DNA from 2 places in the Caproiciproducens lactatisolvens genome. Region 2 is predicted to be linked to the other one. Evidence: riboswitches for the same ligand, from Rfam matches in the RefSeq annotation. Region 2 holds a riboswitch; the other holds the start of a gene.
The links. A riboswitch is a leader RNA that binds a small molecule or an ion and turns the genes downstream of it on or off. The one in region 2 is predicted to bind fluoride.

Region 1 (4,420 bases), 950 kb from region 2:
CTTCGATTATTTCCGTTCGGGCCTGACGATTCCCGTTGTGGTGGGAACCCAGCAGCAGATCCAGCGGCTGGGCGATCAGGGCTTGTTTATGGACACCTTTCTCTTTTCATCCCTGTTTGTAATGGCGGTATTTTTCTTTCTGCTGTATTTTGTGCGTTCTCACGACAAGGCCCATATCTGTCTGGCGCTTTTTGCAGCGGCCATCTCCCTGCGTCCGCTGCTTTACGGCGAGTGCTATTTCAATAAGATTTTCCCCGGCATCAATTTTGAATTCAACACCAAACTGTACCTGGTCAATTTCGTGGTGATCCAGCTGCTGTGCCTGTTCTTTTACTATCAGTATAAAGAACTGTCGAGCAGAAGGTTTATGCGTGTCAGCGGAGCAGCGGTGTCCGCCATTGTTTTTGTGGGCGTTTTTCTTCCGGCCCGGTATATGCTGTATCCCGTTGTTCTGCTGGAAGCGATGATTCCCGTCACCGTTGCCAACTGCCTTGTGACGCTGATGCGCGCAATGAGAAAAAAATACGAAAACGCCGGAATCAACCTTTTAAGCGTCCTGCTCCTGTTTTTCCTGTCCATTGTGGATATCCTGAAAAATAACGGGCTGATCGAAATGAACCTTTACTATACTCCGATCGCAATGCTCGTCGTCACGTTCATCCAGATCTTCCTGCAGGTAGGAAGATTCAGGGAAAGCGATCTGCTGAACGAAAAGCTGGCCAATGAGGTCGGAATCAAAAATCTGAAGCTGGAATACGAAATGAAGCAAAGGAGTATTACGGAAAAACTGAACAACGGTCTGAGAGCGATGGTTTCCGCTTTGGAAATCGAGGGCCTTCTGGTCAGCATTCTGGAAAATCTGTATCAGATTATCGAATTTGAAAGCGCCGTCATGGTTTTGCGGGTGAATGAGAGCCTGGGTTACATTGTGACCAAACTGAATCACGAAAAAGTGGTCTGCCGCAGGTATTCCGGGAGAATCGTCCTCAGGGATCAAAATCAGTCCGAGAACCGAAACGGCGGCGAAAAGGTTCGCGTGCACGATCTTTACACCCGGGGCAAAGACGGAAAAAGCCTGATCGTGAAGTCTCTTTACTATAATCACAAGCTGTTCTGCGTCATAAAAATGATTGTCAGCAAAAGCAGGGAGATTTCTGCCGGAGACCTGGAACTGGTGGATATCTATACGGAGCAGTCGATTTTAGCGTTTCAGAACGCAAAATCCTATGAAAAAATCAAAGAACTTGCCCTGTATGACGAGCTGAGCGGTATTTACAACCGCAGGCAGCTGATGAAGCTCGGCATTATGGAATATATTTCGGCCAGGGAAGCCGGCTGCGATTTTTACGCAATGATGCTTGACATCGATTTTTTCAAGGCCGTCAACGATACATACGGCCATCTGTTCGGGGATAAAATCATTAAAAACGTTGCGAATATCTGCAAACGGTGTATCCCGGTCAGCGCGGTGGTCGGGCGGTACGGCGGCGAGGAATTCCTCATTTTCCTCAAGGACATGGAAAAGGAGGACGTCGGCCTGCTGGCGGAAAAGCTGAACAGGGAAGTAAGAAGCTGCAGCTATTCCTGTGAGGGTAACGACCATATTCATGTGACCGTCAGTATCGGCGTCGCAAGGGGAAAAAGGGAGCAGGTGAACCTGTACGACCTGATCAATCACGCGGACAAGGCGATGTATCTGGCCAAAAAAGAGGGGCGCGACTGTGTCCGGTGGTTTGAGCAGGAATGAGAATCCGTCTGCGGGGCTTCTGCCGGTTCTCTTATTTTCCTGTTTATTGACAGAATGTTTTCTATTGTGCTATAATAAAAACTGGGAATGAAGTTCTCCCGTAGCGAACGCTAAAATTGCTTTTATGCTGATGACTTCTGTGATATACACAGCGGGTTGTCGGCTTTTTTATTTGCAAATCAGAAAATTTAAGATGCAGGAGGGACTTTTTTGAATATTTGGCACGAGATTTCTCAGGACAGAATTCATGCGGACAGCTTTTTCGCGGTGATTGAAATTCCCAAGGGCTGCAAGACAAAATATGAGCTGGATAAGGAATCCGGCTTTCTTTCCATGGACCGTATCCTGTACACTTCCGCGCATTATCCGGCGAATTACGGCTTTATTCCGCGTACCTATGCGGCGGATCACGATCCGCTGGACGTGCTGGTGCTCTGTTCCGAGGACATTCAGCCGCTCTCTCTGGTGCGCTGTTACCCCATCGGGGTGATCTCCATGGAGGACGGGGGTTTTGTGGACGACAAGATCATCGCGATTCCGTTCGGCGACCCGACCTTCAACGAATACCGGAACATCGACGAGCTGCCCTCGCATATTTTTGACGAAATGATTCACTTTTTTGCGGTGTATAAGGAACTGGAGGGCAAAGCCACCGCGGTGGATTACATCCGCAGCGTGCAGGACGCAAAACGGATTATACAGGAAAGCATCGACGCTTACACTGAAAAATTCGGCGGGACCAACGCCTGATTTCCCCCTGTAAAGAACGGACGCTCCGGCGGTTTTTGACCGCTGCGGGGCGTCTTTTTTATTTTACGGCAGTAAAAGATGCTTGACAGGCATTTTGATGACGTTTAATATAGAATGAAAAACATGTAAAGGGGTGCTGTGATGATTAACAAGTTTTGTACTTCTCCGCTGTGGGAATCCGGCAGGACGCTTGCCGCGGTCGCGCAGGGCGCCGTTCCGGCGGAAACCGTGATTATCAACGCCAGGCTGGTGAATGTCTGTACCGGGGAGATCCTGCCGGATACCGATGTGGCCATTTCCTGCGGCAGGATTGCCCTTGTCGGAGACGCGAAGCACTGTATCGGAGAAGGCACAACCGTCCTGGACGCAGCCGGTCAGTATATCGCCCCCGGATTTTTAGACGGGCATATGCATGTGGAATCCTCCATGATGAGCGTGGGGGAATACGCGCGGGCGGTCATTCTTCACGGCACGGTGGGAATCTATATGGACCCGCATGAAATCTGCAATGTCCTCGGGCTGGACGGGGTTTCCTGCATGATCGAGGACTCCAAAAGGACTCCGCTGAAAACGATGGTCACCACACCGGCCTGTGTTCCCGCCGTTCCCGGCTTTGAAGATACCGGCTCCTCCATCGGTCCGGCGGAGATCGCCGAGACCATGCGGTGGGACAGCGTGGTGGGCCTTGGGGAACTGATGAATTTTCCGGGCGTGCTAAACTCGGACCCGCAGATGCACGGCGAGGTCGCCGAGACGCTCAGGGTGGGCAAGATCGTGACCGGTCATTACTCCATGCCGGAGACGGGGCGTGGGCTGAACGCCTACATTGCCTCCGGCGTGCGCTGCTGCCACGAGTCCACCCGTGCGCAGGACGCCCTTGCAAAGATGCGGTTCGGCATGTACGCCATGCTGCGGGAAGGTTCGGCGTGGCGCGACCTTCATGAGGTGGCGAAAAGCATTACGGAAAATAAAATCGACACCCGGTTCGGAGTGCTGATTTCCGATGATACGCACCCGTACACCCTGCTGAATCAGGGGCATCTGGACCACATCGTCCGCCGCGCGGTGGAAGAGGGAATCGACGTCATGACTGCCATTCAGATGGTCACCATCAACTGCGCCCAGTGCTTTCAGATGGACCATGAGCTGGGGTCCATTACGCCGGGGAAATGCGCGGATATCGTTTTTATCGGCAGTCTGGACAGGCTGGACGTTACGCGGGTGCTGATCAACGGCGCCGTTGCGGCGGAAAACGGAAAGCTTACCGAAAAGCTCCCGCCCTATCATTACCCGAAGTGGGCGACGGAATCCATGCATATCAAAAATCCCATTACACCGGAGTCCTTTGCCATTCCCGCGAAGGGCGACCGTGTGACCGCCCGCGTCATTGAAGTGATCCCCGCCAGGGTCGGCTCCTACGAACGGCATGTTTCGCTCAGGGTGGAAAACGGGCGGGTCGGTTCCGACGTCGAACAGGATGTCCTGAAAACGGCGGTCTTTGAGCGGCACCATGAAACGGGAAAGGCCGGCTTCGGCTTTGTCAAAGGGTTTGGTATCCGGTGCGGGGCCATGGCTTCCACCGTGGCGCATGACGCGCACAACCTGCTGGTGATCGGCACCAACGACGAGGACATGGCGCTGGCCGCCAATACGCTGATCGCGTGCGGCGGGGGAATGACCGCCGTACAGAACGGCAGGGTTCTGGGGACGGTTCCGCTCCCGATCGCCGGCCTGATGAACGACAAGCCGGTGGAGGAAATGGCTGAAATCGTCGGAAAGCTGAGCGAGGCGTGGGAAAAGATCGGGTGCAGCATGGTTTCTCCCTTTATGACCATGGCGCTGATTCCGCTTGCCTGCCTGCCCGAACTGCGCCTGACCGACAGGGGGCTGGTGGACTGTACGGAATTCCGGTTTACTCCGCTC
Region 2 (4,420 bases):
TCTGCCCGAAGGCGCGGGCAAAGGTCGTCTTTCCGCCCTGATTGGGCCCGGTCACGACAATGATCCGCTCCGGTGTATTCAGCTCAAAATCATTCGTCACCGGCTGCCCGGCATCTCCCATGGACGAAGCCAAAGCCAGATCAAAGCCGTCCCTGTCGTAAAGGTGTTCCGCGTTTTCGCACAATTTCGGGTAACAGAACGGGAGCCCTTTCCCGCGATGCGGCCGGATATATTCCAGCCAGGAGAGGTAGAACTGAATTTCACGGGAAAACCGCGCGACAGTCGGGTTGATAAAATCAAGATATTTTAAGCAGAAATGGTCCAGATTCTCAAAAATGTCCTTGTACCAGGAGGCGACCATATTCAGCACGGCCGCCTCCACATGCTGCGCGTACGGTTCTTCGGAAAGCTTGCGGCGGTAATCCGTCCCGTCCCCCTGACGGAATTTGTCGAACAGCCTGAGAATTTCCTTACTGTGATCTTCCTGCCCCTCATATTTCCGGACACGGAGGACCCCGTTTTTGATCAGCATGCAGTATTCCACGGAAGAAAGCTGTTCGCGCAGCCGGCCGATCTGTCCCCGAAGCTCCGTGAACGCCTCCGTGCCCGTATAGGCGGCCAGGTACTTCATAAAGCCGCGCAGTCCGTCCGAGCAAAGCGTCCGGTCCCGCAGCCCGTCTGTCAGCCCGGCAAGCTCCGTACAGTAGCTGTCCGCACAGTCGAGCAGACGTCCCTTGGTCAGATAATGATTTTCATAGCTGTTTTCGGATGTGAGCGATTTTTTGACGGCTTCCATGGATTGGCTGAGGCGATAGATGGATTGTGAAAAATCGGAAAAGAATCCGCGCAGCCCGTCGTCTTCCAGCTCCCGCATGACTTTCTGCCGGTAGATAAGGGTATCGCTGTCGCGAAGCGAAGTGTAGAAGAAGCCTTCGAGCCCATATTCTTTTCTGCCGTTCAGGATCGGCCGGAAGATCTGGTCAAGATAAAGGTCCCTGAAGCAGTCCGGCGCAGCCTCCTTCCTCGGTTTTTTCCACTGCTCCTCAGCCGGAAATAAGATACTGTAAAACACATTGCACACCTCTTCCTGTTTTTAGTGCTTTGACGCATACTCGGCAAGACGCCGGAGCGAACCGGTCATATCCTCGTGATGCACCATTACATGCGGCGGTGCCTTCAGCCGTACCGAGGAATAATTCCAGACCGCGACGATTCCGGCTTTTACCAGCGCGTCGCATACCGGCTGCGCACAGCTTCCGGGCGTCGTGATCACTCCGATTTTCGCGTCCAGCCGGCGGCAGATTTCATTCAGTCTGCCAACAGGGTACACCGGCTTTCCGTACGCGCCTTTTTTGATGATTTTCGGGTCAATGTCAAACCCGGCAAGAATATCAAGGTCGTATGCGGAATAGCCCGCGTAGCTCATCAGCGCCTTTCCCAGCTTTCCGACACCGACGAGGACGACGGCGTCTGTTTTCCTGTCCTGCCGGACGGCCTTCGGACCGGAGGCAGGATTGATTCCTTCCATACCGCACCTTCTTTTGTTTTTTATGATGCGGAAGCCACCGCGCTGCCGCGGCCTTTTCCGGGCGCCACAGCCTGACAACGACAAAAAAGCCGATGGCTTCCAAACAGAAGTCATCAGCTTTCACGCATTTCGGTATTACCGCGGGAGTACTTCATTCCCAAGGCTATTATAGAACATGCTTTTATAAAAATCAATGGGCAATAAAATTCCGTTCAGTGGATGGCGCCTGCCTGCATTTTTCCTTATAAGCCGTACGCAAACGGAGAAAAGGTTGAAAAATCCGTCATAATTTGCTATAATGCAGAAACGGGAATGAAGTTCTCCCTTAGCGCTGCTAAAATTGCTTTTCAGCTGATGACTTCTATGGGAATCATAGGAAGTGGTCAGCTTTTTATTTTCCCCTTCCGCAAAACAGAAAAATTTACAGTTCAGGCCCTGTTTGTAAAAACAGGAATGCAAATAAGGCCTGGTCGCAGCAATGGAAATGCCAAATTGGGGGGTATCTATGAAAAAAAATATCGCTGTCGCGGTCGGAGGGGCGGCCGGAACCATCCTGAGGTGCGCGGTCCATCAGCTTCCTCTGCCCTTTGACGAACTTTACCGTCCCATTCTCACGATTCTGATTAACGTGAGCGGGAGCTTTTTATTAGGCTTTCTGACCATCCTGTTCGCAAAAAAATTCCCGGTGAGCGCCGAAGTGCGCCTGGGTATCACCACGGGCCTGCTGGGAGGATATACCACGTTTTCAACCCTTTGCAAAGAAGCTGTTTTGCTGGGCCTTTCCGGAAATGTCCTTCTTTCGGCGGTTTACGTTTTTGCTTCCGTCCTGCCGGGCCTTGCCGCCGCGTGGCTCGGGATCAGAACCGCAAAGCGGATGGAACGGAGGCGCGCCTGATGGATTTCGTCCTACTGAGCGTCGGCGGCGTCTGCGGCGCAATCGCCCGCTATCAGATCGGAGCCGCCTTTTCAAAAAGAAAAAATCACACCTTTCCCTTCGGTACCTTTTTTATCAACCTGTCGGGCGCATTCCTCCTGGGGATTTTTTGCGGGCTGGGCATCAGCGGAAATTCCTATCTGCTTCTGGGCGACGGCTTTTGCGGCGCCTTTACCACCTTTTCCACCTTTACCGTTGAAAGCGTGCAGCTCATGCAGCACGACGCCGTCAGGGAGTCCCTCCTGTTTATCGTATTGTCGCTGGCAGCCGGACTTCTTTGTTTTTCGATGGGTTACACAACGGGGAAGCTTTTTTAAAACGAGCCGGGGGACGCCGTTTTCCCGGAAATCATTGAGTTTACGGAGGTGTTGTTATGAGAAGGGTTTTACTTCCGATCGACGGAACAGCGCGGAGCCTGCAGGCGGTCGGTCTGATCAAATCGCTCTATACGCCGGAGGATGTGAGCATCGTACTGCTTATGGTCCGGGAAGACACGGAAACGATGTATTCGGAAGAGGAACTGCAAAAATCCAAAGCGCAGCTGAAATCCACCTTGGACGCGGTAGCCGGACAGCTGCCGGGCTATCCCGTGCGTAAGCAGGTCGTTTTCGGGCGGGCCGGCGATCAGATCCTCGAATGTGCAGAGCAGGACGGAATCGATATTATCGTGATGACCAAATCCACAAAGACCGGCCTGTCCCAGAAAATCGGCTCGGTTGCAGCCTATGTCGTAAAATACGCGAAATGCATCGTTATGATCGTGCCGGAAAATATGCCCAGTGAAAAATCGCCGGGGAATGTGCTGAAATGCCGGCATATGGACGATATCGTTACGCTGAGCGGCCAGATGAGCTTCCGGCCCAGTTCCTGCCTGCTTCCGGTGCAGGCGGGCAAATGCGTGTACAGCATCACGGTGCTGGAGGGAAAGCTGCGCCTGAACCACAGCGCCTACGACCCGGACGGCGGCACATGGTCCGCCCCGCTGCAAAACGGCCAGCCGGAGCATTATGACCTGAAAAAAGGAGAGGAAAGAGAAATCCGTCTGGAAGCAGGCATTGCATTCCGTCAGCTCGACCAAATCGAGGTCGTCAACCCGAGTATGACGTCTCTGCTGAAATTTCACTATATCGCACGGTTTGAAAGCCTGGATGAATAACCGGCGGCTTTGGATACATCACGCCCCTGCGGCCGTCGGACCGCAGGGGCGTGATTTCAATCATATCTTAAACCACGTGATGCTCTTTCAGAAGCTTTTCAATGTCGGTGCCTTCGGTTTTTTTCAGAAGCAGCTTCATGGCAAGCCTCTCTTTGAACCCAAGCTCCATATCGGTCATTTTCTTGCCGTCGCGCAGGGATACGGTGGAATTCAGCAGGTCCCGCACATCATACACGCTGCCCCAGACCTCCGGCACGCCGCGGTCGACGTTCAGCAGGGTATACACCGCTTCCATGCCGGTGCGGATGGAATATTCGGTGGTGAAAATGGTGTCGCGCGCGGTCTCGGCGAACTGACCGAGGAAGGCGAAATTGACGGCGCCCTTCGGGACGACCAGAGGGCGGTCCCCTTTTGCCCTGGGCATGAAGAACGCGGTGATGTACGGCATCATGCAGGGAATCGTGTTGGCGCTCTTTTCGGCAAGCGCGGGGATTTCGGCCTCCGGTACTCCCATATGATACAGCCACTCCATGCAGATTTCCTTACCGGTGCATTCCCGCATGCTTTTTTTGACGTAATTGCCGGGCTTGTCGCTGAACAGGCCGTAAATCCAGCCCACAAGCTGCCCCTTCGGCTGGGAGCGGAACTGCGGCTGGCGGTTGAACGTCCAGCTTAAAAGCCAGTTGGAATCCTTTGCCGTGACGATCCCGCCGGTGACCACCTTTCCGGAAAACGGGTCGCGCCTGCAGATTTTCTGAATATACGGCGGAATCTTTCCGTCCAGGGTGGTGACGGTGGCGCT

Region 1: linked by a shared signal. The riboswitch ahead of ACRQV7_RS11260 (inorganic diphosphatase) and the one ahead of ACRQV7_RS00330 (redox-sensing transcriptional repressor Rex) in region 2 are both predicted to bind fluoride.

Annotation. Positions count from the first base shown of each region.
Region 1 is NZ_CP195750.1:2,303,934-2,308,353, reverse strand. It holds gene ACRQV7_RS11265 (sensor domain-containing diguanylate cyclase) at 1-1,747, shown strand, start outside; fluoride riboswitch at 1,822-1,894, shown strand; gene ACRQV7_RS11260 (inorganic diphosphatase) at 1,958-2,497, shown strand; gene ade (adenine deaminase) at 2,639-4,420, shown strand, end outside.
Region 2 is NZ_CP195750.1:65,580-69,999, reverse strand. It holds gene ACRQV7_RS00335 (MutS-related protein) at 1-1,072, opposite strand, end outside; gene ACRQV7_RS00330 (redox-sensing transcriptional repressor Rex) at 1,094-1,528, opposite strand; fluoride riboswitch at 1,626-1,696, opposite strand; fluoride riboswitch at 1,828-1,899, shown strand; gene ACRQV7_RS00325 (fluoride efflux transporter FluC) at 2,034-2,423, shown strand; gene crcB (fluoride efflux transporter CrcB) at 2,423-2,779, shown strand; gene ACRQV7_RS00315 (universal stress protein) at 2,836-3,618, shown strand; gene ACRQV7_RS00310 (oleate hydratase) at 3,686-4,420, opposite strand, start outside.